2 regions of the Methylocystis sp. genome follow, and region 2 is predicted to be linked to the other one. Evidence: predicted binding sites of a transcription regulator. Region 2 holds the regulator's gene; the other holds the start of a gene.
What was found. Region 2 encodes PhoB, which activates phosphate uptake and scavenging genes when phosphate is short. Its sites were predicted from a motif close to TGTCATNNANCTGTCAT; they were not measured.
Positions count from the first base shown of each region.

Region 1: AB7I51_RS10915 (YdcH family protein) is a predicted target of PhoB. The motif match lies at 12,139-12,155, and genes of this name have one in related genera.

Region 1 covers NZ_JBFWVN010000031.1:243-15,679, reverse strand. The annotation lists gene AB7I51_RS10980 (UDP-N-acetylglucosamine-peptide N-acetylglucosaminyltransferase) at 146-1,501, shown strand; gene panB (3-methyl-2-oxobutanoate hydroxymethyltransferase) at 1,498-2,319, opposite strand; gene AB7I51_RS10970 (hypothetical protein) at 2,392-2,529, opposite strand; gene rpsF (30S ribosomal protein S6) at 2,854-3,285, shown strand; gene rpsR (30S ribosomal protein S18) at 3,282-3,518, shown strand; gene AB7I51_RS10955 (YfdX family protein) at 3,766-4,506, opposite strand; gene AB7I51_RS10950 (glucan ABC transporter ATP-binding protein/ permease) at 4,780-6,621, opposite strand; gene AB7I51_RS10945 (HPr family phosphocarrier protein) at 6,688-7,005, opposite strand; gene AB7I51_RS10940 (PTS sugar transporter subunit IIA) at 7,002-7,403, opposite strand; gene AB7I51_RS10935 (HPr kinase/phosphorylase) at 7,579-8,046, opposite strand; gene AB7I51_RS10930 (stimulus-sensing domain-containing protein) at 8,043-9,947, opposite strand; gene AB7I51_RS10925 (response regulator) at 9,970-10,668, opposite strand; gene AB7I51_RS10920 (hypothetical protein) at 11,132-11,557, shown strand; gene AB7I51_RS10915 (YdcH family protein) at 11,635-11,874, opposite strand; gene rpsL (30S ribosomal protein S12) at 12,545-12,916, shown strand; gene rpsG (30S ribosomal protein S7) at 12,929-13,399, shown strand; gene fusA (elongation factor G) at 13,433-15,437, shown strand, end outside.
Region 2 covers NZ_JBFWVN010000001.1:133,587-149,023, reverse strand. The annotation lists gene AB7I51_RS00755 (sensor histidine kinase) at 1-705, opposite strand, end outside; gene irrA (iron response transcriptional regulator IrrA) at 797-1,243, opposite strand; gene fabA (3-hydroxyacyl-[acyl-carrier-protein] dehydratase FabA) at 1,479-1,997, shown strand; gene fabB (beta-ketoacyl-ACP synthase I) at 2,051-3,274, shown strand; gene fabI (enoyl-ACP reductase FabI) at 3,406-4,215, shown strand; gene AB7I51_RS00730 (c-type cytochrome) at 4,220-4,534, shown strand; gene AB7I51_RS00725 (VOC family protein) at 4,796-5,200, shown strand; gene AB7I51_RS00720 (lysylphosphatidylglycerol synthase domain-containing protein) at 5,504-6,616, shown strand; gene AB7I51_RS00715 (ATP-binding protein) at 6,637-7,710, shown strand; gene pstS (phosphate ABC transporter substrate-binding protein PstS) at 7,866-8,912, shown strand; gene pstC (phosphate ABC transporter permease subunit PstC) at 9,081-10,070, shown strand; gene pstA (phosphate ABC transporter permease PstA) at 10,081-10,923, shown strand; gene pstB (phosphate ABC transporter ATP-binding protein PstB) at 10,920-11,705, shown strand; gene phoU (phosphate signaling complex protein PhoU) at 11,728-12,444, shown strand; gene phoB (phosphate regulon transcriptional regulator PhoB) at 12,441-13,184, shown strand; gene AB7I51_RS00680 (GcrA family cell cycle regulator) at 13,198-13,716, opposite strand; gene AB7I51_RS00675 (aspartate aminotransferase family protein) at 14,249-15,437, shown strand, end outside.

The DNA of each region.
Region 1 (15,437 bases), on a different contig from region 2:
GCGGGCCATCTTCTAGCGGCGGCGACAATGCTGGCAACTCGGCCTAATGGCGCAACTGGCGCAATGGCAATTGTTATACGGCACGGAAATCGCTTAGAGCGCATCGGCCGGATATGAGCGGATCGGCCCCTCGCGAAAGGGCGCCATGAAATCCATATCTCGCAGCCGCGCCATGTGCGAGTGGGACGATTTCGCCAGCGCTGCCCCGCAAATTCGCGCGGCGCTCGCCACGCCGGACGGCCCGCCGACGCCCCCCTTCATATTGCTTTCGGAGCCAGGGATCACCGCCAGCGAACAGCGCGCCTGTTCCGAGAGCTGGACCGCGGCTCGCCGTTTGGCGGCGGCGCCGCTGCGCGCGCGCCTCGATATGCGCTTCGATCTCTCTCCCCGCGGCAGGATTTGCCTCGGCTATCTCTCAAACGACTTTCATGACCATGCGACCGCGCATCTTCTGGTCGAGACGCTCGAGGCCCATGATCGATCGCGTTTCGAAATCCGCGCTTACAGCTATTGCGGCTTGGAGGGCGCGATGCGGACGAGGTTGCGCGCCGCCTTTGACGCTTTCATCGACATTTCGGCGCTGACCGACGTTGAGGCGGCGCGCCGCATCCATGCGGACGGCGTCGACATTCTCATCGACCTCAAGGGGTTCACTCGGGGCGCGCGCACCGGCGTGATGATGCTGCGACCGGCACCTGTTCAGGTCAACTATCTTGGGTATCCCGGCACGCTCGGAGCCGGCGTGTGCGATTACATTGTCACCGATCGCTATGTGACGCCGCCGTCCTCGTCGTCGGCCTATTCGGAAGCCTTCGCCTATTTGCCGAACGCCTATCAACCGCACGGGCGGGGCGCGCCGCCGCGCGCCGCGCCGTCGCGGGGCGCCGCCGGCCTGCCGGAGGAAGGCTTCGTCTATTGCTGCTTCAATCAGGCCTATAAGCTCACGCCCTTTATCTTCGATCTCTGGGCGCGGCTGCTCGAGGCGACGCCGGGCGCGGTGCTGTGGCTGTCGGCGGCGATGCTGGCCGAAGGCAATCTGCGCAATGAAATACGCAGTCGCGGCATCGACGCGCGACGGCTTGTGTTCGCGCCGCATTTGCCGCAGGCCGAACATCTGGCGCGCCTGCAACTCGCCGATCTCGCGCTCGATACGGCGCCTTTCGGATCTCATACGACGGCGAGCGACGCGCTCTGGGCCGGGGTGCCGATCGTGACCTGCGCGGGCGACACTTTTCCCTCCCGCGTCGCCGGCAGCCTGCTCCATGCGATCGGGCTGCCGGAGCTGATTGCGCCGGATTTCGGCGCCTATTTCGAGATCGCGCTGGCCATGGCGGACGATCCCTCGCGCTGCGCCGACCTGCGGGCGAAGCTCGCCGCCAATCGTCTGACGACGGCGCTTTTCGACGTCTATGCATATACCCGCGCGCTGGAATCGCTGTTCGAAATTATGTGGAGTCGACGTCTCGCCGGCGCGCCGCCCGCCGTCATCGGCGCGGCTTAAGCCTCGCCGCCGCGCCCGCGCTCGAAGGCGGCGCGTTCCTCGTCGGCCATATGGAACGCGTGCGCTTCTTCTGGAAAGCGCCCGGCGCGCACGTCGCGCGCATAGGAAGCGACTGCCTCGCGAAGCGCCGCGCCGATAGCGCCGTAGCGCCGGTTATGCTTGAATTCGCGCGCGGTGATCCCGGCGAGATCATTGACGACGAGCACCTGTCCGTCGGTCGCCGCGCCGGCGCCGATGCCGATCGTCGGCGCGCCGATCGCTTGCGTGATCCGCGCCGCAAGCTCCTGCGGCACGAGCTCCAGCACCAGAAATTTCTGCCCGGCGGCGTCGAGCGCCAGCGCGTCGTCGTAGAGTTTGGCGGCGGCCTGCGCGGTCCTGCCCTGGCGACGTTTTACGTCGTGATGTTGCGACTCGAGCCCGAGATGACAGCAGACGTCGAAACCCGCCGCCGTCAGCGCGCGAACGAGTTCGGGCGCGGCGCCTTCGAATTTCACGCAATCGGCGCCCGCCTGCTGCAGGATTCGCGAACTTTTGATCGCCTGCTCGATCGTATCGTAGCTCGCATAGGGCAGGTCGCCGATGATGTAGACCTCTGGCGCCCCCCGCCGCACGGCGGCGATGTGATGGGCCATGTCGGCGAGCGTCACTTCGCGCTCATGGGCATAGCCGAGAATATTCACGCCGACGCTGTCGCCGACGAGAATAATGTCGACCCCAGCCTCGACTTCGATGCGCGCGGTCGGCGCGTCATAGGCGGTGACGACGACGATTTTCTCGCCCCGGCGTTTCATGTCGAGGAAGGTGCTGGCGTTCGGCAAAGGGAGGCTCCGGCGCGCCTGTCGTCAGGGCGAGAACTATATCAAACAGACTGTGCGTGCTGGAGATAATGCTCAGCGCGGCGCGCCGTCCTTGCAGGCGTGGGGCACGCCGGGCGCGCGAAGCTCCTGGAAACCGCCGCATTTGTCGCAGGCGGAGAGCAGCGCGGAGAGGCCGGCGAGCAGCGCGAACATTCTGAATTTCCGCGTCATCTCGTCTCTCCTGGCGGCGGCCGGACGGCTGGACCATAGTGGCGCGGCCCTGTGGCGACAAGCCGAACGGCGTCATGCTCTTGCATCCTGCTTAAAGCCCGGTATAAACCGCCCATCGCGATGTTCCCGGCCGGGGGCTGAACGGAAGCGCTTTACGAGCATATTCGGACAAGAATATGCCCAAAAAGCGAGGGCTAATGTCCCGTCTTCCCGTGTCTCCGCCTTCGAACTTTCCTGTTCGAGCCTTTCCGGGGCATGTCCCCAAGAAACGCTCGAAGGGCTTGGCGCCGGAACGGCTCGCGGCAACGGAAAGGCGAAAAATCCATGGCTCTTTACGAGCATGTCTATCTCGCCCGTCAGGACGTTTCTCCCCAGCAGGTGGAGGCTCTGACCGGGCAGTTCAAAACCGTCATCGCGTCGCTCGGCGGCACGGTCGGCAAGACCGAATATTGGGGCGTCAAATCGCTCGCCTATCGGATCAAGAAGAACCGCAAGGCGCATTTCACCCTGATGAACATCGACGCGCCGCCGGCGGCGATCGCCGAGATGGAGCGCCAGCAGAGCATCAATGAAGACATTCTGCGCGTGCTGACGCTGCGCGTCGACGCGCTGGAGGAGGGGCCTTCGGCTCAGCTCCGCAAGCGCGAGGACGACGATCGCGGCGAGCGCCGCGGCCCACGCGGCGACAGAGGCGATCGGGGCGAACGCCGCCCGCGCCGCGAGGAAAGCAAGGTTGAGGGAGGAGAGGAAGAATGAGCTCAGCGCCCCGCCGTCCCTTCTTCCGCCGCCGCAAGTCCTGCCCCTTCTCCGGCACGAACGCGCCGAAGATCGACTATAAGGACACGCGTCTGCTCTCCCGCTACATCAGCGAGCGCGGCAAGATCGTGCCCTCGCGCATCACCGCCGTTTCGGCCAAGAAGCAGCGCGAACTCGCCCAGGCGATCAAGCGCGCCAGATTCTTGGGCCTGCTGCCTTATGTGATCCGCTAAAGAAGATCGCATTAAAAAAAGCCTGCGGCCGCGCTCCGAAAGGGGCGCGGCCTTTTGTTGTGATGGGATAGGCGTTACTTCGCGGCGAACCGTTCGCCTGTCATTCCCGACGCGCTTTGCGCGCGATCGGGAATCCAAAAGCCAACCCGCAGCGCTTCTGAATCGGCTTTGGATTCCCGGTCAGGTCTTCGGCCTGCCGGGAATGACAGCTCGGCGAACTGATCAACCGGAATTGGACTTACAGGCGCTATTTTGCGGCGGGTTTTTGCGCGCCGGCGCCTTGCCTGCTGGTCTGGTCGACAAGATTGACGGTTTCGACCGTCAGCCCGTCGTCAACCGCTTTCAACGCCAAATTCGCTTCGTAATATTTGTGCTCTCCCAGGAGCTGGACCGCCTGATCGACATGTTTCTTCGTCGCTTCGATCGGCATCAGAATGCGCGTGTATTTCAGATCGACTTCGGCAAGGCGCAGCTCTTCGATGGCCGCCTTCTGCTCGCCATTCTTGAGATGCTCGTTCGCCTTGGCGATATGCGCCTGATTTTCACGCGTCGGAACATAGTTGTCGGCGAGCGCGAGCGTCGCATCGATCGGAATGAGGTCGAGCTTCTGGCTCGCCGTAGCGGATTCGGCATCCTTGCCGTTGATCGTCTCGCTTGCCTTTATGGTGAAGGAGGGCGCTTCATTCTCGGCCGTGCGGAGAGAGGCTTCGGCGCTGTCCAAGAGCTGTGAGACAATTTCCGGCTTACCGTTGAAGAGCGCGATTCGCGCCGACCGAATCGCGCGGAGGGCGGAAATGCCGTCCTGCGACAGCTGCATCAGAGCGCGTTCCGCGGCGTCCTTCGGCGCTGCGGCCGAAACAGGGGCGTCCTTCGCCTTATGGCTTGCCGAAGCGGCGGCCCGTTGGGCGCGCGCCGAGGCGGAAGGCGGCGCCGATATCACAAGAAGGAATGCGATGGCGATCAATCCGCTTGAAATGTTGAATCTCATACTGAATCCTCCGCGTAATATCCGCCGGCGCTAAAGCGCGAGTCTCGAAGCGAGACGGCTTTTGCGGCGATAAGCGGATACTCAAAGAATGCTCGCGGGTTCGAGGGCGAGCGCCGTTAGACGAGAGCGGAGCCTATTGAGTTTGAATTTCTGCGGTCTTTCTCATTTGTTTCTGCGCGCGTTTTCGATTGCGGCGACTTGCCGCGGCGCGCGCGTATAAGCTTGATGCGGGCGTCTCATGACGAGCCGCGGCGAACGAATTCAATGATTGCCTTACGCGCGCGTCTGCGCGCCGCATTGCCCCGCGACCGGCTGCGCCGCCGTCGCCTCATAGACCCCGTCGAGCGGCGCCGTCGAAACCGTCGGTTCGGTCATGAATTGCGCCGCCGCAAGCGTCGCGAAACGGCCGCCTCTCGCCACCAATTCGTCGAAGCTCCCGCTCTCGACGATCTCGCCCTGATCGAAGACGAGGATGCGGTCGGCGCTGCGCACAGTGGCGAGGCGATGGGCGATGACGAAGGTGGTGCGCCCGTGCGTCGCCGCCTCCAGCGCCTTCTGGATCAGGCGTTCGGTCGTTGCGTCCAGCGCCGAGGTCGCTTCATCGAACACCATGATCGGCGGGTCCTTCAGCAGCGCTCTCGCGATCGACAGCCGCTGACGTTCGCCGCCCGAAAGCGAGCGGCCGCGTTCGCCGACGCGCGTCGCTCGCCCGTCGCTCTGGCTTGAAACGAATTCCCTCGCCTGCGCCAATTCAAGCGCATGCGCGATGTCCTCCTCCGTCGCGTTGGGATTGCCGATGCGCAGATTGTCCTCGATCGAACGCGCGAACAGCATCGGCTCCTGAAACACGACGCCGATGTTGCGGCGAAGCGAGCTTAAGGTGAATTCGCGAATGTCGACGCCGTCGATTTTCACAACGCCGCTGTCCGGATCGAACACCCGATGCAAGAGCCCGAGCGTTGTCGACTTTCCCGAGCCGGTCGCGCCGACGAGCGCGATCGTCTCGCCGGGCTTCGCCGTAAACGACACGTCGCGCACCGCCTGCCGCCGCCCATCATAAGAAAAGGAAACGTTGTCGAATTCGACCGCGCCGGTCAGACGTTCGGCGTCGCGCGCGTGGGGTCGATCGGCGACGCTCGGCTGCGTGTCGAGCACGGCGAAGAATTCGCCAATCTTCGCCGATTGCATAAAGAGCACATTGACGAAGCCGACCACCTGTTCGAGCCTTGCGATCAGCATGGTCGCAAAGCTCATGAAGGCGACGATCTCGCCGATCGTCGCCAGACCGCGCAAATGCAGCCAGACCCCCAACAGGAAGATTGCAAGAATCGTCAAAGTCGCCGAGGCTCGGCTGGCGACCACGACGAACGCCCACCAGGAAAGCACCGGCAATTGCGCCGCCAGCACGTCGTCGATGATTCGGTTGAGCGCATGCGACTCGCTTTCGATGCGCGTAAAACTCTGCACCACAGGGATATTGCCGAGCGCATCCGAGGCGTGTTCGACGAGCGTGGAGTTATAGCGCTCGACCTGTCCCTGCAGATCCTCGGTGCGGCGCAGGACGAAGCTCGTCGCCAAATAGAAAACCACGACGAGCCCCATCAGCAGCGCGCCGAGTCGCCAATTGACGAAGAGCGTCGCCGGCAGCAGCACGAAGAGTGTGACGAAGGAAGCGCAGTTCTCGCGAAAGAACGACAGCCAAAGCCCCCACATGGCGTTGGCGCCGTCGAGCATCGTCTTCAGCAGACGGCCCGAATGGACATTGGCGTGAAAGCTCAGCGGCAGGCTCAGAACATGGTCGAAATAATCCGACATCACCGCCAGTCGCCGGCGATGCGCGAGACGATCGGCGTTAAGCCCGACGAGTATGGCGCCGCCAATCGAAAACAGACCGAAGGCCGCCCAGGCGGAAACGAGCGGCAGCAGATCGCCCCATGTCAAGGTTTCGCCGGGCGCCTGCGCGCGAGTCATGCGATCGATGATGCGACCGAACAGCATCGGTTCGGCGAAAGCGGCGACGGCGAGCGCGAGATTGGCGGCGACGAGAATTGTCGCGAGCCGCGCCTGAGGCCGCAGCAATCCCAGCACCCGCGCGTAAACCGTCAAGACGGACATGTCACTCGCCTGCGAACAGGAGAAGCTTCTGCACTACGTGAAAGTCGCGACGTCGGCGATCGCGCTCTATTCGTCTTCGCCGAAGCGATTGGCGACGAGCGCCTCCAAGGCATCGAGCGCGGCCTTCGCTTGCGGTCCCGTCGCGGTGACGGTGATGGTCGAGCCCTGGCCGGCGCCAAGCGTCAGAATGCCCATGATCGAACTGCCGCCCACGGTTTCTTCGCCGCGAGACACGGTGATGACCGCGTCGAATTTTTCGCAGCACTGCACGAATTTGGCGGTGGCGCGGGCGTGCAGCCCTTTCTTGTTGACGATCGCGATCTCCCGCGACATCGTCTCTTCGGCCGCAGCCTGATGCAATTTGTCGGTCACGAGATCATTCATTTCGCACTGAGCACTTTGCTGGCGATGTATACATATTTGCGCCCGGCGTCCTGCGCCTGCAGCACCGCCTGTTCCAGAGGTTGCGTATCGCGGACCGAGGCGAGTTTGATCAGCATCGGCAAGTTGACCCCGGCAAGCACTTCGACCTTTCCGCCGTCCATCACCGAGATGGCGAGATTGGAGGGCGTTCCGCCGAACATGTCGGTGAGCAGCACCACGCCTTCGCCGGTGTCGGCCTCGCGGATCGCTTCAATGATATCGGCGCGCCGGCGCTCCATGTCGTCCTCGGGCCCGATCGAGATCGCCGCAATCTGCTTTTGAGGTCCCACGACGTGTTCGAGCGCCGCGCGAAACTCAGTGGCAAGGTGGCCGTGGGTCACCAAGACCATTCCGATCATACGACCCTACCACTCATGAAGACGTCTCATGCGCGCCGACATCAAAAAAACGCATCGGCCACACAGGGCGAACGGCGCACTCGAAGCCATTGCGTCAGCCGTTATCGCACCGCTCAACAGGGGCGACATTTTGTGCAACGCCGCGAAATAGGCAAGCGAAAACAGCACGGCTCCTTCAATTTGTCGCAACGGCCTGAATATAGGAGCCGATTCGCGTCACAGCCCCGACGCGCGCCGCGTTTTCGAACAGACGCGGCAATATGACGCCGCTCAACTCAGTCCTGCATTCGCTCGCGTCCGGAAATCGCTCTGGCGACTCATCGAGTGCGAGCAGATCGACCACCGCCCGCAATACGCAGGCCGGCTCAAAGTCGACGCGCAGCACCCCCAGACCGCGCGCTTCGATCATCCCGCGGATCGAAGGATGGGGCCTTGCGATCAACCGGCCGTGGCGCGCTTCCATCGCTACCCGGTCGTCGCCGACAAGGGCCGCGAAGGCGCCGCGCGCGCGCCAGTCGGCGATGAGCTGCAGGGTCAGCGTGCTCTTGCCGGCGCCTGCCGGTCCGCGGAGCAGCAGGCCAAATTCGCCCAGCACCAGGGCGTTGGCGTGCAGATAGGCGGACCCCTGCGGCGGCGGAGTCATCGCGCCGCCGGCAGCCAAACGACGAAGCGGGCGCCAAGCACGGTATCGCCGCAGCGCGGCCCGTCGGCGCCTTGCGGATGCGCGCGGGTGCGATTGAGCGCGCGGATGCGCCCGCCATGCGCCTCGATGATCTGACGCGAGATCGAAAGCCCCAGTCCTGAATTCTGGCCAAATCCCTGTTCCGGCCGATCCGTGTAGAAACGCTCGAAGATGCGATCGAAGGCGCCGTCGGGAATTCCAGGACCGTCGTCGTCGACGATGATCTCATAGCCCTCGAGCTGCTGGCCGCCGGGTCCGTTGGCGCGTTCCGGCCACAGCCGCACGCGCACGGTCCCGCCGGGCTTCGAAAACGACCTGGCGTTGTCGATCAGATTGTTGAGCACCTGGCCGAGACGCGAGTCATGGCCGAGAACGCGCCAGTTGCTGCGCGAGGAATCTTGCGGAGAAGGACGTATCGTAAGCTCGATCGTGACGCCGTCGCCCCGGTCGATGGCGCGCGCCACTTCTATGACGGTGGACAAGGCCGCCGAAAGGTCGACGACGCCCATGTCGGCCCGCGCCAGCTCGGCGTCGAGTCGCGAGGCGTCGGAAATATCGCTTATCAGGCGGTCGAGCCGGCCAACGTCATGTTTGATGATGGCGAGCAGCCTGTCGCGCGACGCGTCGGTCTTGGCGATCGGCAGGGTCTCGACGGCGCTGCGCAGCGAGGTCAGCGGATTCTTGAGTTCATGCGCGACGTCGGCGGCGAAATGCTCGATCGCGTCGATGCGGTTGTAGAGCGCCTTGGTCATGTCGCAAAGCGCGCCGGAGAGATGGCCGATTTCATCCGGCCGGTCCGAAAAATCCGGAATCTCCTGACGTGACCTTGCGCCGCGCCGCACGCGCTCGGCCGCCTCAGCGAGGCGGCGCATGGGCTCGGTGATGGTGTTGGTGAAGAACAGCGAAATCAACAGCATCACTCCCGCCGAGACCAGAAAGATGCGGATGATGCCCCAGCGTTCGGCGACGATGATCGCGTCGATGTCGCCGCTCATCGTCGAGAGCAGCAGCGCGCCGCGCACCGAGCGAAAGCGCTGGATCGGAACGGCGACGGAAATGATGGATTCGCCTTTGGCGTTGGCGCGCACCACCGAATGGATGCGCCCGCCAAGCGCGCTGCCGACCTCGGGATAGGCTTTGCCATTGCCCATGCCGATGTCTTCGTAAAGCGGCAGTTCCGGTCGATGCGACAGGCGCTGGATAAAGTTAAACGCCCGCTCGACGAAGGACGAGGCGTCGAGCGTGGCGGGCGGCGCGCTCGGCGGCGGCAATTCGAAGCGCAGAATGTTCGAGCGCCCAGAGACCGAGCGCGAGTCGAGCAGCAGAAAGCCGTCGTGGTCGTAGATGCGCGCCCGCAGCCGCGTCGGCGACACGAGACGCCGCAGCAACGGGCCGACGCGCTCGGGATTGAGAGAAAACTCCAGCGGCGAACCGCCTTCGGCGCCGCTCGCGCTTTCGCCGGGGGCGAGCTTTAAGAGTTTTTCCGGGTCGATCGAAATCGCGTCGGTGTCGACCGTCGCCGACGCCGCCACCGCCGCGGCGATGATCGCGCCTTGCGTCTGAAGGCTCTGCACCCGCGCGTCGATCAGACCCTCGCGGAACTGGTTGAGATAGAGAAAGCCCCCGAGCAGCGCGACAAGACCGCCGAGATTGAGAACGACGATGCGGCGGGTCAGCGAGGATGAGAGATGCGTCTGCACGGTGCGCAACGCGCGCGCCAGGCTCCGCGACATCCTGCGTCCCAGCCGCGCCCGCGACGCCGCCGCGCGCGTCGGCGCCGCGGCAACCGCCTCGCAGGGCGTCTCCGCGACTGGTTCGTCGGCGACGTTCACGTCGCCCGCGCCCTCGATGCTTGCGTCCATCTCGCGCACCCTCGGCGAGAACTCAGGCTTCCTTGAATCGATAGCCTACGCCGTATAGCGTTTCGATCATTTCGAAATCATTGTCGACGATCTTGAATTTCTTGCGCAAACGCTTGATGTGGCTGTCGATCGTGCGATCGTCGACATAGACTTGGTCGTCATAGGCCGCGTCCATCAGCGCATTGCGGCTCTTCACAACGCCAGGACGCTGCGCCAGCGATTGCAAAATCAGGAATTCCGTCACCGTCAGCACGACCGGATCGCCGCGCCAGGTGCAGGTGTGGCGCTCGGGGTCCATGACCAGCGCGCCGCGCTCCAGGACCTTGGCCTCGGTTTCCTTCTGGGCGGCGGCCTCTTTGGGATTGGCGCGCCGCAAAATCGCCTTCACCCGCTCGACCAGGAGGCGTTGCGAGAACGGCTTATGAATAAAGTCGTCGGCCCCCATCTTGAGGCCGAAGAGTTCGTCGATCTCCTCGTCCTTCGAGGTGAGAAAGATCACCGGCAGGTCCGACTTCTGCCGCAGTCGGCGCAGAAGCTCCATCCCGTCCATCCGCGGCATCTTAATATCGAAAATCGCGAGATCAGGCGGATTGGCGCGCAGCCCATCGAGCGCCTGTGCGCCGTCGGTATAGGTCTGGACCCGATAACCCTCGCCCTCCAAGGCAATGGAGACGGAGGTGAGAATGTTGCGGTCGTCGTCGACGAGAGCGATGGTCGGCATCTTCAACCTTTGCTATTTACGGCCGCGATTTAAATGTCCGGGCCGGCGCGACAGAACTGCGTCCGCGCAAAAGCGGCCGCCTCCGGCCTGCAAGGGCGCAACGTTGGCGCAACGGTCGACATTTTCTCGACTCGACGGCGTGACTTCCGGAAGGCGCGTTGTCGACGCCGACAAAGTCCGGGGCCAAGGCGGCTGAAATGTGGCCAACGTCCGATTCAAAGGCGCCGCTCCGGCGCCGGTCGTTCTTTATACACGGATCGGTGAAAAAATCACCTCGTCCCTGAGTATGCGCCGTTAAACAGAATGGCGACAATGAGATTTGCCTGTAAAGCGATCGGCGCCGGCGTCGGCCGGAGATTGGAAAGCCTCGAATTCAGGCCGATCTTCCTTATGTTTTTTCAGCCCTGCCGAAATTGAAAAAGACATGAAGGGGCGCGGCTTAAGCCCTTAAGGGAGCGGATCGATGAGCGAAGACTGGGCATATCAGGTTCGGGTCAATCTCGCCGACGAGGCGGCCAAGCTCGCCCGCAAGGACCCGGAGAATCCGGGACTTCAGCCCTTGCGGGATATTCTTGCAAAGCACAACGCCAGGCTGCGTAACCAGCTCGACGCCTTTAGCGACTACGTCGCTGCGGCGGAACGCGAGGGCCAGGCAGATTTTCCGCTCTACAGATGGACCAAGGCGGTGATCGAAGACCCGGCGAAAATCGAAAAGCACAGCAAGGCCTTCTCGATTCATGTCGGCGGCGAGGAAGTTTACGGCAAGGACGTCGCCGACGCGCTGGAGGCGGAGATTGCGCCGCTCGTCGGCGGCCCGCTGGTGACGCGGCTCACCAAGCACGACAGCAATCCCGCCAATAATCCGCAGGCCCCGGCGCAATATCGGTAGGCGCAGCGCCGCGCCCCCTCCGGCTCGCTGCGCTCGCCACCTCCCCCGCTACGCGGGAGAGGGCTGGGGAGGGGGCCTTAAACCGTCGCCAGGAAGCCGGCGATCTCATCCTTCAGGACGAGCCGCTTCTTTTTTAAATCCTCGATGGTCGCGTCATCCGCCGGTTCGACATTGGTCTCCATGCGGTGAATGGCGCGGTTGAGTTCGTGATATTCCTCGGCGATGCGGGCGAAATGGGCGTTGCCGGCCTTCAGCGTGTGAATCGCCTCGGCCTGCTCGGGAAATTCTTCGTGCAGCTCATGCGCGACATGGCTCATGCGTTGGGTTCCTCCCTTGTTTTTTCAGCGTGAACTTACCGGCTTTCGCGGCGCCGTAAAACGGCGCGGGCCCGCCTGCGACGATTTGCGGCGCGCGCGCCCTGCGCCGTCATGCCCGCGAAAGCGGGCGCACAGAGCGACGCCCAAACATGGAGCTTACGGATTTCCTCTCGCGCGGCGCGCGCCGAGTGAAGGGGCGCGGAGGCTTGACCAGAGCGCGGGGTCGGCGCAGCAGCTTTTGAGAATTTCTTCTGGGTACGAGGCTCTCGCATCGCTGTCATTCCCAACAAAATCCGAGCGGCGGCGAGATACGAATTTTCTTCAATCATGACAGATTCTTTGCTTGACGCCCCCGACCTTCGCCATTAGGTTCCGCGCACTTTCGACAGGCCGTAAGTTCACGCCGTCGCGAGCGCCTCGCTCTCGATCCTTCGAACTTAAACGCTGTCGCCTTGCCTGTGACCGCCAAGCGTAATTGGTAATCATCCCATCGCGAGAGCGATGGACAGGAAGGCACGATCCCGGCTTCCGGGATCCTCTGCGTTAGAAGCGCCTTGGCCCTTACGGCCATCGGCGCTTCGCTCGTTTGCGCATGTCTTAAGGATCGCCTTAAGGCCATGCGCGCCGGGACCCGATATCCGCCATTCGCCATCCGCGAAGGACCTATTGAATGCCGACGATCAGTCAGTTGATCCGCAAGCCGCGCCAAGCGCCGACCTATCGCGAGAAGGCCCGCCATCTGCAGTCCTGCCCGCAGAAGCGCGGCGTGTGCACACGCGTCTATACGACGACGCCGAAGAAGCCGAACTCGGCGCTGCGCAAGGTCGCCAAGGTGCGTCTGACCAACGGCTTCGAGGTCATCGGCTACATTCCGGGCGAGGGCCACAATCTTCAGGAGCACTCGGTGGTGATGATCCGCGGCGGCCGCGTCAAGGACCTTCCCGGCGTTCGCTATCACATTCTGCGCGGCGTCCTCGATACGCAGGGCGTCAAGGACCGCAAGCAGCGCCGTTCGAAATACGGCGCGAAGCGTCCGAAATAAGGAGAGACGGCGATGTCGAGACGTCACCGGGCGGAAAAGCGCGAGGTTATCGAGGACGCCAAATTTGGCGACGTCGTTCTCGCGAAATTCATGAACTCGATCATGTACGACGGTAAGAAGTCGGTCGCCGAGCGGATCGTCTATGGCGCGCTCGATCAGGTCGAGTCGAAGGCCAAGAGCGATCCGCTCGCGGTGTTCAAGCAGGCGCTCGAAAATGTCGCGCCGGCGATCGAAGTGCGCTCGCGCCGCGTCGGCGGCGCCACCTATCAGGTGCCGGTCGAGGTGCGCAACGAACGCCGTCAGGCGCTCGCCATCCGCTGGATCATCACTGCGGCGCGCGCCCGCAACGACAAGACCATGGTCGATCGTTTGTCGGCCGAGCTGCTCGACGCTTCCAACAACCGCGGCGCCGCGGTGAAGAAGCGCGAAGACACCCATCGCATGGCGGAGGCCAACCGCGCCTTCTCGCATTACCGCTGGTAAGGCGCAGCACGAGCTTTCACGAGGACAACCGTCATGGCCCGCTCTCATCCGATCGAGGACTACCGTAACTTCGGCATCATGGCCCACATCGATGCGGGCAAGACGACGACGACGGAGCGCATCCTCTATTACTCCGGCAAGAGCCATAAGATCGGCGAGGTGCATGAAGGCGCCGCGACGATGGACTGGATGGAGCAGGAGCAGGAGCGCGGCATCACCATCACTTCCGCCGCGACGACGACCTTCTGGAACGGCAAGCGCCTCAACATCATCGACACGCCCGGCCACGTCGACTTCACGATCGAAGTCGAGCGCTCGCTGCGCGTGCTCGACGGCGCGGTATGCGTTCTCGACGGCAATCAGGGCGTCGAGCCGCAGACCGAGACCGTCTGGCGTCAGGCCGACAAATATAATGTGCCGCGCATCGTCTTCGTCAATAAAATGGACAAGATCGGCGCCGACTTCGATCGCTGCGTCGAGGAAATCAAGACCCGCGTCGGCGGCCGTCCGGTCTGCGCGCAATTGCCGATCGGCGCCGAGAGCAATTTCAAGGGAATCATCGATCTCGTGCGCATGAAGGCCGTCGTCTGGGAAGACGAAGGACTCGGCGCGAAATATCATGATGACGGCATTCCCGCCGATCTTCTCGACAAGGCGAAGGAATATCGCACCGCGCTGGTCGAAGCCGCGGTCGAAATGGACGACGACGCCATGGCCGCCTATCTCGACGGCCAGGAGCCTGACGAAGAGACGCTGCACAGGCTGATCCGCATCGCCGTGCGCAAAATCGCCTTCATTCCGATCTTCTGCGGCTCGGCGTTCAAGAACAAGGGCGTGCAGCCGCTGCTCGACGCCGTCGTGCATTATCTGCCGTCGCCGATCGACCGCGAGGCGATCAGGGGTTCCGACATGGACACCGGCGAGGAGATGGTGCGCAAGCCCTCCGACGCCGAGCCCTTCTCGATGCTCGCCTTCAAGATCATGGACGACCCCTTCGTCGGCACGATCACCTTCGCCCGCGTCTATTCGGGCAAGATCGAATCGGGCACGACCGTGCTCAATTCGACGAAGGAGAAGAAAGAGCGCATCGGCCGCATGCTGCTGATGCACGCCAATAACCGCGAGGACATCAAGGAGGCTTACGCCGGCGACATCGTCGCGCTTGCCGGCCTCAAGGACACGCGCACCGGCGACACGCTCTGCGACCAGCAGAAGCCGGTGATCCTGGAGCGCATGGAGTTCCCCGATCCGGTCATCGAGATCGCCATCGAGCCGAAGTCGAAAGCCGATCAGGAGAAGCTCGGCATCGCGCTGCAGAAGCTCGCGGCGGAGGACCCCTCCTTCCGAGTCTCGACCGATCAGGAGAGCGGCCAGACCATCCTCAAGGGCATGGGCGAACTCCATCTCGACATCAAGGTCGATATTTTGAAGCGCACCTATAAGGTCGACGCCAATATCGGCGCGCCGCAGGTCGCCTATCGCGAGCGTCTCGGGCGCAAGCAGGAAATCGACTACACGCATAAGAAGCAGACCGGCGGCACCGGCCAGTTCGCGCGGGTCAAGATCATCTTCGAGCCCAATGAAGCTGGTAAGGGCAATGAGTTCGAAAGCCAGATCGTCGGCGGCGCGGTGCCGAAGGAATATATCCCCGGCGTCGACAAGGGCATCGCGTCGGTGACGACATCGGGCGTGCTTGCGGGCTTCCCGGTCGTCGATCTGAAGGCGACGCTGATCGACGGCGCCTTCCACGATGTCGACTCGTCGGTCCTCGCCTTCGAAATCGCCTCGCGCGCGGCGACTCGCGAAGCGCTGCAGAAGGGCGGCTCGGTGCTGCTCGAGCCGATCATGAAGGTCGAGGTCGTGACGCCGGAAGAATATACCGGCTCGGTCATCGGCGATCTGAACTCGCGTCGCGGACAGATTCAGGGCCAGGACATGCGCGCCAACGCCGTGGTGATCAACGCCATGGTGCCGCTCGCCAATATGTTCGGCTACGTCAACCAGCTGCGCTCCTTCACTCAGGGACGCGCCAGCTACA
Region 2 (15,437 bases):
TTCGTGCAGCGTCATCGCGAGACTCGACGCGATGCGCGGGCTGACGTGGACTGAGGGCCCGGAGATTTCAAAATTTTCATGGCCCGACTGCGCAATCGCCGTGCCCACGAGTTCGTGGACTTGCGCTTTCGCCCAATTTTCGCGCGTGAGAACGTCATGCACGGCGGCGAGCGCCAGCAGGCGCCTCTCGAACAGTTCCGCAGAATTGGGCCTGAGTTCGCGCAGCGAATGAATAGCGAGCGAGTGAACGGTCGCCAGCGTGTTCTTGACGCGATGATTGAGCTCTTGAACGAGAAGCTGTAACCGCTCGCGATCGCGTTCCTGTTCGGTGACGTCAGTGCTCGTGCCGAACCAGCCGACGATCGCGCCATTCTCGCGCAATGGTTCGACGCGCGTCAGGAAGGGCCGATAGAGGCCGTCGGAGCCCCTCAGCGGAAAGATCATCTGAAAGAATTCGCCATGCTCGAGCGCATGCGTCCAGCGCTCGAGCACTTTGGGCAGCACATCGGGGTGATGGACGGATTGCCAGCCCCAGCCCGTCATCTCCTCGGGCGTCGTGCCAGTGTATTCATGCCAGCGCTGATTATACCAGAATTTCCAGCCGTCCGGTCGGGCCATCCAGACGAGGTTCGGGATCGAGTTCGCGAGCGCTTTGAGCTGCGCGTAGCTCAGATCAGCTTCGATTTCCGTCGCCGTTCGCGACATTTTCGCCCGCCCCACTCTCGACGAGGTCGGCGCTCCCTGAAATTACGCCGAACTCCTTGGAAATTTGCTTCCTTTCCTAAAATAAAGCGCCTCAGGCGCGACGCAGACGCACGACGACGTCAACGCGCGCGACGCGCAGCCCCGCCGGCGGCTGAGGAAGATCGGAGACCGATATATTCGCCCCTGCTATATCGTATAGCTCCCCGTCGTCTTCAAGCAGAAAGTGATGGTGGTCCGCGGTGTTAGTATCGAAATACACGCGCGCCCCGTCGACAGCGATTTCGCGCAGCAGGCCCGCCTGGGTGAACTGGTGGAGCGCGTTGTATACTGTGGCGAGCGAGACTGAGAGATCGGCCGCGAGCGCCTCCTCATAGAGTCGCTCCGCCGTTACGTGACGGTCGCCGCCCTGACCGAACAGCAGTTCGCCGAGCGCCAGCCGCTGCCGCGTCGGTCGCAGCCCGGCGTCCGCCAGCAGTTCGGCGACCGGCCTGCGTGGAACCTCTCGGGGCGGAGCGATCAGAGTTTGGTCGGCATCCATTCGCGGCCTTCTGCGGTCGTTTTTCCTTTGGCATCATAGGGACAATGGCGGAAAATTCAACGCCGCTCGGCCGTTGCATCGGCTTCGCCACGACGCTTTCGGCCCGCGCGAGGCTATGTTACGGATCGCTTCGCCTAAGAGCGGCGCCCATGCCGGTGCCGAAAAAATAAGGGCGCGCCTGATGGCGCTCAGGGAGGATGGGCTTTAGAGCCCAAAATGCGAGGAACAAGGAAATATGGGCGAGAGGCGCTCCTCATTCGGCTACGAGGATTTACTGGCGTGCGGCGAGGAGAAGCTGTTCGGCCCGGGAAACGCCCAGCTGCCGTTGCCGCCGATGCTGATGTTCGACCGCATCACGGAAATTTTCGAAGAGGGCGGCGAGCATGGCAAAGGCTACATGAGGGCCGAACTCGACATCAAACCGAGCCTTTGGTTCTTCGACTGCCATTTTAAGGGCAATCCCGTGATGCCTGGCTGCCTTGGTCTTGACGCGCTGTGGCAGATGGTCGGGTTCTATCTGGCCTGGCTCGACAATCCGGGGCGCGGCATGGCGCTCGGCGTCGGCGAGGTGAAATTCTCCGGCCAGGTGCGACCGCATACCAAGCTCGTCACCTATGGCGTCGACTTCACGCGCCTGCGCACCGGCAAGCTCGTGATCGGGTTGGCCGACGGCTGGGTCGCGGCGGATGGCGAGCGCATATACGAGGCCAAGGACCTCAAGGTCTGCCTCGCCAAAGAGGCGACGGCGGCCTGAACGCTAACGGAGGCGACGGCGAACATGGACCCGGCGCCGGAGGAGTTGGAGCAATGAGACGAGTCGTCGTCACCGGCATGGGCATCGTGTCCTCGATCGGCAACACCACGCAGGAGGTCGTGGCCTCGCTGCGCGAAGCGAAATCCGGCATTGTGCGCGCGGAAAAATACGCCGAACTCGGCTTTCGCTCGCAGGTGCATGGCATGCCGACCCTCGACGCGAGCGAAGTCGTCGATCGCCGGGCGATGCGCTTCCACGCTGCCGGCACCGCCTGGAACCATGTCGCCATGGATCAGGCGATCGCCGACGCACGCCTTTCCGAAGACGACGTCTCGAACGAGCGCACCGGCATCATCATGGGGTCGGGCGGCCCCTCGACCCATACGCTCGTCGAGGCGGCGGACATCACCCGCACCAAAGGACCCAAGCGCGTCGGCCCCTTCGCCGTGCCGAAATGCATGTCCTCGACCGCCTCGGCGACGCTCGCCGTCTGGTTCAAGATCAAGGGCGTCAACTATTCGATCTCATCGGCCTGCGCCACCTCGAACCATTGCATCGGCAACGCCTATGAGCTGATTCAGTACGGCAAGCAGGACATGATCTTCGCCGGCGGCTGCGAGGAATTGGAGTGGGAGCTGTCGGTCCTTTTCGACGCCATGGGCGCGATGTCGTCCTCCTATAATGATCGTCCGGCGACGGCTTCGCGCGCCTATGACAAGAATCGCGATGGTTTCGTCATCGCCGGCGGCGCAGGCGTGCTGGTGCTGGAAGAGCTCGAACACGCCAAGGCGCGGGGCGCGAAAATTTACGCTGAAGTCGCCGGCTATGGCGCGACTTCGGATGGTTACGACATGGTCGCGCCGTCGGGCGAAGGCGCGGTGCGCTGCATGAAACAGGCGCTGGCGACGGTGAAATGCCCGATCGACTACATCAATCCGCACGCCACCGCGACGCCGGTCGGCGACGCCAAGGAAATTGAAGCGTTGCGCGAAGTCTTCGGCGTCGGCGATAAATGTCCGCCGATCGCGGCGACGAAATCGCTCACCGGCCATTCGCTTGGCGCGACTGGCGTGCAGGAGGCGATCTATTCGCTGTTGATGATGCAGAACGGCTTCATCTGCGAAAGCGCCAATATCGAAGAATTGGATCCGGATTTCGCCGACATGCCGATCCTTCGCGAACGGCGCGACAACGTGAAGCTCGGCGCGGTGCTGTCGAATTCGTTCGGTTTCGGCGGCACCAATGCGACATTGGTGTTTAAGCATCCGGACGCTTGATGACTTAAGATTGCTTCTTCTCGCGCGGCAGTGCGTCAACTCTCAAGAACAGCGTAACGCGCGCCGCGCGCCTGCGGTCGCATAACTGCGATGCTTGGCGGGCGCGCCATCTTTCCGAGGAATGTTTGTCTATGACGGTCGCCAGCAATTTGATGCAGGGTAAGCGCGGGCTCATCATGGGCGTCGCCAATGATCATTCGATCGCCTATGGCATCGCGCGCGTGCTTGCGCGCCACGGCGCGACGCTCGCCTTTACCTATCAGGGCGAGGCGGTCGCAAAGCGCGTCAAGCCGCTCGCCCAGGGGCTTGGGTCGAGTCTTGTTCTGCCTTGCGACGTCGAGGATGTTGCGACGGTCGATGAGGTCTTCGCCCGTCTCGAATATGATTGGGGCGAAATGGACTTTTTCGTCCATTCCATCGCCTATTCCGACAAGAGCGAATTGAAGGGGCTTTACGCCAACACCTCACGCGAGAATTTCATCCGCACGCTGGTGATTTCCTGCTTCTCCTTCACCGAAGCCGCGCGCCGCGCCGCCTCGCTTATGAAGAAGGGCGGGTCGCTGCTGACGGTGAGTTTCGGCGGCGGCACCCATGTCATGCCGAATTACAATGTCATGGGCGTCGCGAAAGCCGCGCTCGATTCATCGGTGCGCTATCTCGCCGCCGATTTCGGCGATCGCGGCATTCGGGTCAATGCGCTGTCGCCCGGTCCAGTGCGCACCATGGCCGGCGCCGGCATCACTGGGGCGCGCGCGATGGGTTCGTTTCAAAAGAAGCACTGTCCGCTGCGTCGAATGATCACGCTGGATGAAATCGGCGGCTCGGCGCTCTATCTCTTGTCCGAGCTTTCGGGGGGCGTCACCGGCGAGGTCCATCTCGTCGACGCCGGCTACAACATCATGTTGCAGCCGCGTCCCGAAGACCTCAACGGCGAGGAGTGATCGAATGAGGATTGCGGTGCCCTTGGCCCTGGCCCTGATTGCGACGCCGGCGATGGCCGCGAGCGCCGATCCGTCGACCGGCGAGAAAATCGCCAAGTCCGAATGCGCGTCGTGCCACGCAATCGGACGCGCCGCTGACGCCAAGAGCCCCGATCCGAAAGCGCCCCGATTCATCGACGTAGCCAAAATGTCGTCGACGACCGAATTGTCGCTCAAAGTGTTCCTGCGCTCGTCGCACAGGAACATGCCGAACTTCATTCTCGGGCGTGAAGAGATCGACTCGCTTGCCAGCTATATTTTGGGGCTTGGTGGAAAATAGCCCGCCGCCACTTTCCTTTTGCCTTGATGTCGAGGCGGGCGTCTTCATGGGGCTTGTCTCGAACGACGGCGGTGATGCCGAGTACGAAATTCTTTCGAACGAGCGGCCTTCCTCGGCAAGCTCCATGTCGAGATCTGATCGGTTTCGGCCTTGGAGAAGCTGCGGCGATGAAGCAAGCGGCGGCGCGAAGCCGAAGATTGACACTCTCTACGGCGATCGGCGAGCATCGACCCATCTGACGACTCGAAAGGAGGCGCCAAGATGCGGATCCGGGAAATCGATCATCTCGTGCTTCGAGTTGTTGATCTCGACGCGATGCTGAAATTCTATTGCGACGTGCTGGGCTGCGCGATCGAACGGCGAAACGACGCCCTCGGCATCGTGCAGCTCAGGGCGGGGCGCTCGCTGCTTGATCTCGCGCCAGTCGACGGCCAACTCGGCCGCGCCGGCGGCGGCGCGCGGGGTAGGGATGGACGCAATCTTGATCACTTCTGCTTCCGGGTCGACCCTTTCGACGAGAGCGATATCCGCAGCCGCCTCGCCGCACACAACGTGGAGGCCGGCGAAACCGCTTCACGCTATGGCGCGGAGGGCCCGGGACCGTCGATCTACATCAAGGATCCCGAAGGAAATGTCGTCGAACTGAAAGGGCCGGCAATCGGTTGACGACTGTCCTGTAAACAATGACAGCCCTTTTTTCGGCGGCGTTTCACCCCGATTTAGAAAGCGTACATCCAGAACACGCGTTCGTCAGTCAAGATTCGTGGGTTCAAAGGCGGTTAGGGCTTGACGCCGGCGCGTGCGACGCCAAGCTCATTGAAGGCTCGAACGTTCCCGATTGTCGCTCTGTCCAGCCATCGCCTGCCAGTCATCGCCATGACATGATTGAGGGATTGAACCGGACAAGGCGAGAAGCGATGAGAAAAACGAACATCAAGCGAAATGACGATTGCGAGGCTTGTCGATTGAATGCTCCAAGAACCTGGCGGCGGCTGGCGCGGGGGCAGCGTGACTCAGCAGGATAACGAACTGATGCAGGCCGCCACGCCGGGGCTGCCGGTCGTGAGGCCACGAGAAAACGCAGGATTTTTTGAGACCCTTCGCAACCGGCTGCCCAAAGGCGCGTTGAGCGCGCTGGGCGTCGCGGCCAGTCTCGCGGTCTTTTCGCTCGCCGCTTATATTCTCGGAACGACGCTCTCGAACCTGAGCTACGCCGATCTGCTGAACGCCTTTCGCGCGACGAGCGCCACGCAAATTCTCGCCGCGCTGGCGCTTTCCGCCCTCTCCTATCTTTTCCTAACCGGCTATGACGTCGTCGCGCTGTGGCACATGCGCGCGCATGCGCCCTACAGAGTGGCCGCCCTTGCCTCCTTCGCCAGCTACGCGATTTCCTTCAATCTGGGATTTGCGATCATCACCAGCGCGGCCGTCCGCTATTGGATTTACTCGCGCGTCTCGCTGAGCGCGTTGCAGGTCGCCAACATCACCGTGTTCGCCGGCGTCACCTTCTGGCTCGGCATGACGCTGATGATGGGCATAGGCTTCGTTTACGGCGCGAGCGCGCTATCCGCGCTCGACGGCGCGCCAGCGCTTCTTCACGTCATTCCGGGCGTGCTGATCCTTGGCGGCGTGCTGTATTATTTTGGTTGGGTGACCTTCGAGCGCCGCAGCATCGTGCTTCGCGGCCACGCGCTTGATCTGCCCGGTTTTGTCCCGACTGCGGCGCAGTTCGCGCTTGGCGTCGCCGATCTATGTTGCGCCGCTGGCGCGCTCTATGTGCTGCTTCCGGTCGGCGTTCCGTTGGACTTTGTGCCCTTCGTGGCGGTCTATATCGTCGCCTGCATTCTTGGCGTGATCAGCCATGCGCCGGGCGGCATCGGCGTCTTTGAAGCGACCATGCTGCACGCCATTCCGGCGGCTTCGCAGGAAAGCGTTCTGGCGTCGTTGCTTTTGTTTCGCATGGTCTATTACTTCATCCCGTTTGTCGTCGCGCTTGCGCTTCTGGGCGCCGACGAAGGCGCGCGCCGCTGGACGACCTTGCGCGAGGCGATCGCCCGCATTTTGGAGGAGCGCTCAAATTGAATAGCGCGGGGCCAGTCGCCATGACCCTATCGGCTCAGCAACGCAAATGGCGCGATCAGGCGATGGATCTGCTGGCGCCGGTGATCAATGCGCTTCCGGAGCCGATATTCGTCATCGACTCCGAAACCCATGTCGTCGCCGTGAACGCTGCGGCGCAAAGCCTCGCGCCGGCGATTCGGCTGAACGAGCCGTTGTCCCGCAGTCTTCGCTCTCCCGACATGCTCGACGCCGTCGCCCGCGTGCTCGAGGGCGGCGAGGCCGAGAAAACCGTCTGGGTCGAGCGCCTGCCGGTGGAGTGCTGGTTCGAGGCCCATATCGCGCCGATGCAGATCGAAGGCTTCGAGCCCGCCGCCATCGTGAGCCTGCGCGATCTCACCGAGTCGCGGCGCGTCGAGCGCATGCGCGTCGACTTCGTGGCGAACGCCAGCCATGAGCTGCGAACCCCGCTCGCCTCGCTGCTCGGCTTTGTCGAGACGCTGCAGGGCCCGGCGCGCGAGGACAGCGAAACGCGCGACAAATTCCTTGCCATCATGCGCGAACAGGCGCAGCGCATGGCGCGGCTGGTCGACGATCTTCTGTCCCTGTCGCGCATCGAGCAACATATGCATCTTCGGCCGGCGACGCCTGTCGATCTGACGCTGCTCGTCGCTCACATCGTCGATACGCTGTCGCAGATGGCCGAGGACAGGGGCGTCGCCATCAATCTCGATCTCCAGCCGAACGTCGTCGCGCCGGGCGACCGTGACGAACTGGCCCGCGTCATCGAAAATCTCGTCGAAAACGCGCTGAAATATGGATGCGCCGAACACGGCGCCTGCAAGCCCATCGACATTTCGCTTGTCCGCAAGGGCGCGCTCGTCGTTCTGTCGGTGCGCGATTACGGACCCGGAGTCGCGCCGGAGCACATTCCGCGACTGACCGAGCGCTTCTATCGCGTCGACGCAGGCAAGAGCCGCGCCAAGGGCGGCACCGGTCTGGGACTCGCTATCGTCAAACATATCGTGTTACGACATCGCGGTCGGCTCGCGATCGAGTCGGCGCTCGGCGAGGGGACGCTGTTTCGCGTCATCCTGCCCGGAAGCGAGGTCGGCTAATTCACTTTACAAGATTCTGATATTGAAATAACTTAAATGTCATAAAACTGTAATCTTTGTGTCACAAAAACCTATTGTCGGGCCGCTAATTTCTGGCGCGCGATGACGCGGGGCGCGCATCGCTTAGTCTGTTCTCGAGCGAAAGAGACCTTCATATGATCTCGAAGATTTTCAGGCGCGGCGCTGGCGCAGCGCTGGCGCTCGCCGTCATGGCCGGCGCGGCTAGCGCGCTGGACATTTCCGGCGCTGGGGCCACCTTCCCCTATCCGATCTACGCCAAATGGGCCGAGGCCTATAAGAAAGACACCGGCAACGGGCTGAACTACCAGTCGATCGGCTCCGGCGGCGGCATCAAGCAGATCAAGGCGCGGACGGTCACTTTCGGCGCCTCCGACCAGCCGCTGAAGGCCGCAGACCTCGAGTCCGCCGGCCTCATTCAATGGCCCCAGGTGATCGGCGGCATCGTGCCGGTCGTCAATCTTGCTGGCGTGAAGGGCGGCGAACTCACGCTCAACGGCGATACCGTGGCCAAGATCTTCCTTGGCGAGATCGTCAAATGGGACGATCCGGCGATCAAGAAGCTCAATCCGAAGGCGAAGCTTTCGTCGGAGCCGATCGTCGTCGTCCATCGCTCCGATGGATCGGGAACGACCTTCAACTTCACCAATTACCTCTCGAAGGTTTCGCCCGACTGGAAGTCGAAAGTGGGCGAGAACACTTCGGTTGAATGGCCGGTCGGCATCGGCGCCAAGGGCAATGAAGGCGTGGCGAACAATGTCGCCAACACCAAGGGCGCGATCGGCTATGTCGAATATGCCTACGCCAAGCAGAACAAGCTGACCTATACCAAGATGGTCAACAAGGACGGCAAGGCTGTCGCGCCGAGCATGGACTCGTTCCAGGCGGCCGCGGCGGGCGCCGACTGGGCCCATGCTGAGGGATTCTATGAGATCCTGACCAATGAGCCCGGCGCGAAGGCGTGGCCGATCACCGCCGCGACCTTTATTCTTCTGCCCAAGGAGCCCAAGGATGAGGCGGCTGCGGGCGAAGCCATGAAGTTCTTCGGCTGGGCCTTCGCTCATGGCGCCAAGATGGCTGAAGAACTCGACTATATTCCGATGCCGAAATCGGTCGTCGAGCTCATCAAGAAGACCTGGACCGGCGTCAAAGGGACCGACGGTAAGCCGCTCTCGTCGCTTTGACGCGGCGAGCCGAGGCTTGCTTCAACAGACTCGGACGGCCGCCGTGGGCGGCCGTCTGGGAACATGGGCGCCCATCCAAGCAGGACGGCGCCGGGAGTTGAGCGAATGTTCTCGATCGAACCGAGCCAGCGAAGCGCGAACGCAGCTGGCGGGGAGGCGGATTCGGAAATGTCGGAAGTAGTCTTGCACCAGGCGGCCTCGCCGTCAGCCACCGCCGATCGATCGCGTGCGCTGAGCAGGATGGCGCTTGTCGACCGGATGTTCCGCGAGGCGACGCGCGGCGCGGCCGTCATCGTCCTGGTGATCCTGGGCGGCGTCATTATTTCCCTCGTCTACGGCTCGTGGCCGGCGATGAAGGCCTTCGGTTTCGGCTTCCTCGTGACGCAGTCCTGGAATCCGGTCACCGAAAATTTCGGCGCGCTTCCGGCGATCTACGGCACGATCATGACCTCGGCCATCGCCATGCTGATCGCCGTTCCCGTCGGACTCGGCATCGCCATCTTCCTCACCGAGCTTTGCCCCTATATCCTGCGCCGGCCGATCGGCACGGCGATCGAACTCCTGGCCGGCATCCCGTCGATCATCTACGGCATTTGGGGCCTCTTCGTGCTGGCTCCGTTTCTGCAGTCGCATGTGCAGCCGGCGCTGATCGCGGCCTTTGGCGACATTCCCGTGTTCTCGGCGCTTTTCGCCGGCCCGCCTTACGGCATCGGCATGCTGACGGCGGGCTTCATTCTCGCGATCATGGTGTTGCCCTTCGTCGCTTCAATCTCCCGCGACGTTTTCGAGACGGTGCCGCCGGTGTTGAAGGAAGCGGCGACCGGAATCGGCTGCACGACCTGGGAAGTGATGCGCTATGTGGTGATGCCCTATACGCGCGTCGGCGTGATCGGCGGCGTCATGCTCGGTCTCGGTCGGGCGCTCGGCGAGACGATGGCGGTCACTTTCGTCATTGGCAACGCGCATAAAATTTCCGGGTCTCTGCTCGCGCCCGGCACGACGATTTCGGCGACCATCGCCAATGAGTTCACCGAGGCGGTCGGCGACCTCTATACGTCGGCGCTGATCGAACTCGGCCTCATCCTCTTCGTCATCACCTTCATCGTTTTGGCGATTGCGCGCTACATGCTGATGCGCATCGAACAAAAGTCAGCGTAGGGAGACGCCCATGTCGCTTTACGCAACTCGACGCAGCACCAATTCCATCGCGACGACGCTCTGCTGGGTCGCGGCCCTGTTCGGGCTGGCGTGGCTGTTTCTGATCCTCGTCGCGCTTCTTTACGAAGGCGTCCGCGGCCTGTCTCCGGCGGTCTTCGCCGAGATGACGCCGCCCCCCGGCAGCGCCGGAGGATTGCTCAACGCCATCGCCGGCTCGCTGATCATGACCGTCATCGGCGTGGCGATCGGCACGCCGCTCGGCATGCTGGCCGGAACCTATATGGCCGAATACGGCCGTTATTCGAAGCTGACGCTCGTCGTTCGCTTCATCAACGACATTCTGCTCAGCGCCCCCTCGATCGTCGTCGGCCTGTTCGTCTACACAATTCTTGTGCATCCGATGGGCCATTTCTCGGCGATTTCGGGCGCGGTGGCGCTTGCGCTGCTCGTTGTTCCGGTCGTCGTGCGAACGACCGAGGACATGCTGCTGCTCGTGCCCGGATCAATGCGAGAGGCGGCTTCGGCGCTCGGCGCGCCGCGCTCCCATGTCGTCAGCCAGGTCGCCTATCGCGCCGCCAAGGCGGGGCTGGTCACTGGCGTGCTGCTGGCCGTGGCGCGCGTGTCGGGCGAGACCGCGCCGCTTCTCTTCACGGCGCTCAACAATCAGTTCTGGAGCACCGATCTGGCGGCGCCGATGGCGAGCCTGCCGGTGGTCATCTTCCAGTTCGCGCTCTCGCCCTACAAGGACTGGCAGCAACTCGCCTGGACCGGCGCGCTGCTGATCACTGTCGCAGTTCTCGCCCTGTCGATCGCCGCGCGCACGTTAAGCGCCGGCCGGAGGAAATCGAAATGAACGCCGCCGTCCAATCTCCGAAAGAACCGCCGACAAAAGTTACGGTGCGCGGTCTTGATTTCTTTTACGGTGCCGATCGTTCGCTCAAGAACATCAGCCTGCCGCTCCACGCCAATAAGGTGACCGCCTTCATCGGTCCTTCGGGCTGCGGCAAGTCGACCTTGCTGCGGGTGATGAACCGCATGTACGACCTCTATCCCGGACAGCGGGCGGAGGGCGAGGTGCTCCTCGACGGCGAAAACATCCTCGACCCTGCGATCGACCTCAACGCCCTGCGGGCGCGCGTCGGCATGATTTTCCAGAAGCCGACGCCTTTCCCAATGTCGATCTATGAGAACATCGCCTTCGGCATTCGGCTCTATGAGAAACTGTCGCGCGCCGATCTCGACCAGCGCGTCGAAACGGCGCTGCGCGGCGCGGCGCTTTGGGACGAGGTCAAGGATAAGCTTCAGGCAAGCGGCCTTGGGCTTTCTGGCGGCCAGCAGCAGCGTCTCTGCATTGCCCGCAGCGTCGCCGTGCAGCCGGAAGTGATCCTGTTCGACGAGCCCTGTTCCGCGCTCGATCCGATCTCGACGGCGAAGGTCGAGGAGCTCATCGACGAGCTGACGAACCGCTACACGATCGCGATCGTTACGCACAACATGCAACAGGCGGTTCGCGTCTCCGATTACACCGCCTTCATGTATCTCGGCGAGCTCGTCGAGTTCGGCGAGACGGACGACGTGTTCAACAAGCCGAAAGAGAAGCGAACGCTCGACTATATCACCGGCCGTTTCGGCTAACAGCGACTCAAGGACGGCGCTCATGAGCGATCATATTGTCAAATCCTACGATCGGGATCTTGAGTCCCTCGGACGGCGCATCGCTGAAATGGGCGGCGTCGCCGAAAAAATGCTGGCGGAGGCGATGGACGCCCTGTCGAGCTTCGACGTCGACCTCGCCCATCGCGTTGTCTCCAGCGATCCGCGGCTCGACGCGCTTCAGCGCGAAATCGAGGAAAACGCCATTCTCACCATCGCGCGTCGTCAGCCGCTGGCGGTCGATCTGCGCGAATGCATCGCCGCGATCCGCATCTCCGGCGATATCGAACGCGTCGGCGATCTCGCGAAAAACATCGCCAAGCGAACGCTCAAGATCGTCTCGGAGGCCCGAGTCCCGCGCGCCATCGTCGGCCTGAAGTCGATGCATGAAGTCGCCGCGATGCAGCTTAAGGACGCGCTCGACGCCTACGCCTTGCGCGACACGGAGCGCGCGCACGCCGTGTGGCAGAATGATTCCGATCTCGACGCGCTCGAGGATTCCGTCTTCCGCGATCTTCTCACCTTCATGATGGAGGATCCGCGCAACATCTCCTTTTGCACCCATCTCCTGTTCTGTTCGAAGAATCTGGAGCGGATCGGCGATCACACGACCAATATTTCGGAAACAGTGATTTATCTCGTCACCGGAGAGTCGATGCCCACCGAACGACCGAAATCGCGCGTTCCCGATTTCGGCGTGAAGGATGAGGCGGCGCAATGAACGAAGTGACTTCCGTCGTACAGCGCAACGGCAAAAGCGATCGAGCGCCGCGCATCCTCGTCGTCGAGGACGAGACCTCGCTTGCGACGCTGCTTGTCTATAATCTCGAGGCTGAGGGCTACCAGGTCGAACATGTCGACAATGGCGACGAGGCGGAGCTGCGACTGGCCGAGTCGCCGCCCGATCTCGTCATTCTCGACTGGATGCTCCCGGGGGTGTCCGGTCTGGAAATCTGCCGGCGGCTGCGCGCCCGCGACAGCGCCAAGGACATGCCGGTGATCATGCTGACCGCCCGCGGCGAAGAGGGGGAGCGCGTGCGCGGGCTCTCGGTCGGCGCCGACGACTATGTCGTCAAGCCGTTTTCGACGCCGGAGCTGATGGCGCGGGTGCGCGCGCTGCTGCGCCGGGCGCGGCCCGAGCGCGTCGCCTCGCGGCTGACCCTCGGCGACATCGATCTCGATCGCGACACGCGTCGGGTGCGGCGGTCGGGGCGCGAAATTCACCTCGGACCGACCGAGTTCCGGCTGCTCGAATATTTCATGGAGAAGCCGGGCCGGGTATTCACGCGCGCGCAACTGCTCGACAGCGTCTGGGGCATGTCGGCGGAAATCGACGAGCGCACGGTGGACGTCCATGTCGGACGTCTGCGCAAGGCCATGATCCGCGGCCGCGAAAAGGATCCGATCCGCACGGTGCGCGGCGCCGGCTATTCCTTCGACGAAACCTTCGGCCACGAATGACCGCCGTCACGGCTTACGCGTAGCGCTGCGCCCTGAACTGATCGCGCGCGCGGCGGCGATCCTGGGCCGGCTGATAGGCGACGCGCGCATGATAAGCGCAGTATGGCCCGCCGCCGATGCTTGATTTGCCGCCGCAGAAGCGGAATTCCGCAGACGTCGGATCGCCCATCGGCCAACGGCACATGGATTCGCGCAGCTCCATGAGCGTGACGCGCTCCGACATCGGGATCACCACTTCTTCTTCAGGCGCATGCCGCGGCGCGGCCAGCGCATGTGGCGCGAAAGCAAGCGCGAGATTGCCGTGCGACGCGGTTCCGTTCATGCGCGGCTGCGTCTGACGGGGCGCCTTGGCGACCCGCGGCCGCTGCGCGCTGACCGTTTTGGCGCGCTCGGCGAGCCCGAGCCGGTGGATCTTGCCGATGACGGCGTTGCGCGTGATGCCCGGTCCGAGTTCAGCCGCCACTTGACTGGCGCTCAGCCCGTCGCTCCAGAGTTTGCGGAGCAGTTCGACGCGTTCGTCGGTCCATGACATTAGGCTTCTCCATTCTTTCGGGTCGAGCGCGGATCGGAGTCTGCCTCCGACCGTTGCGCAGGCCTGAAGCCCAGCCGCGATGTGACGCGCATCAACACTCGAGAGAACGCGCCCGAATTAACGATGCGGGCGCCGACTAGAAACTTTCTGTTTACTTTGAATCACGCGCGAGTCGCGCTGGCAAGCGCGCGCTCGCGTTCTCAACAGCCTTTCACAAAGACTGTTGCATGAGAGACTCACCCTTGCGCGACGGCGCGACGCGGCTTCGACGCTAGATCGCGCTGCGGTTGGACGGAATCGCCAAAGCGCAGATGACGCGACAGATTCCAAAAGCTTAGAGCACGCTTTGCGCGAAAAACCGGCATCCGCTTTTTCGCTGCGGGCTCTAATATTCCTGCGGCGTCTAGGATTTGACCGCGTAGGGCGGCGCGCTTAAAATCCCCATCGAACTGCCGCCCTCAACAGGGCGGCGCTTTGTTTTTTTGAGCTTCCCCCAGCCGATGCCGGCGACAGGAGGCGTGGAGCAGGGCTGTTGACCTCAGCGCTTTATCCGACCTATCCGCGGGCCGATCTCGCGTTCAAACAGGGAGAAGGCGCGTGGCTGACCGCGGAAAACGGCGACCGCTATCTCGACTTCAGCGCAGGCGTCGCCGTGTTGTCGCTCGGCCACAATCATCCGCATCTCGTCGAGACGTTGAAGCGCGCGGCTGACGCGCCTTGGCATGTCTCCAATCTGTTTCGCATCCCGCAAGCCGAGCGCCTCAGCGAGCGGCTCTGCCAAGCCACATTCGCCGATCTGGTCTTTTTCACCAATTCCGGCGCCGAGGCCGTGGAATGCGCGATCAAGACCGCGCGCAAGTTCCACGCGGTGAACGGCAACCCGGAACGCTATCGCCTCATCACCTTCGAAGGCGCCTTCCATGGCCGCACGCTCGCGACGATCGCCGCGGGAGGCAACGCCAAATATCTTGACGGCTTCGGACCGCCGGTCGAGGGCTTCGATCAGGTTCCATTCGGCGATTACGACGCCGTCGAAGCGGCGATCACGCAAGAAACGGCCGGCGTGTTGCTCGAACCCATTCAAGGCGAAGGCGGGCTGCGGGTTTTCGCGCCCTCATTCCTCGCGCGGCTGCGGGCGCTTTGCGACGCGCGCGGTCTGCTCCTGGTTGTCGACGAAGTGCAGTGCGGCGTCGGCCGCACCGGCAAGTTTCTCGCCTGCGAACACGCCGGCGTCGCGCCCGATATTGCGGCGCTCGCCAAGGGGCTTGGCGGCGGCTTTCCGCTCGGCGCCTGTCTCGCGACGCGCGAGGCCGCCAAAGGCATGACGCTAGGCGCTCATGGCTCGACATTCGGCGGCAATCCGCTGGCGACGGCGGTCGGCGGCGCCGTGCTCGACGTCGTGCTCGCCGACGGCTTCATGGCGCGCGTCGCGCGTCTCGGCGCGCTGCTGCGCCAGCGGCTTGCGGAACTCGAAGACCGTTATCCGTCGCTGATCGAGGAGATTCGTGGCGAAGGTCTGATGTTCGGCCTCAAGACGAAAATTCCCAACGTCGATTTCGCCGCCGCCGCCCGCGCCGAGGGCCTGTTGACGGTGCTTGCCGGAGACAATGTCGTGCGCCTGTTGCCGCCGCTCGTCATCGACGAGAACGACATCGCCGCAGCGGCGGCGCGCCTCTCCGCCGCATGCGCGCGGCTCGCCACGCCCGCCGAAAAGCTCGGAG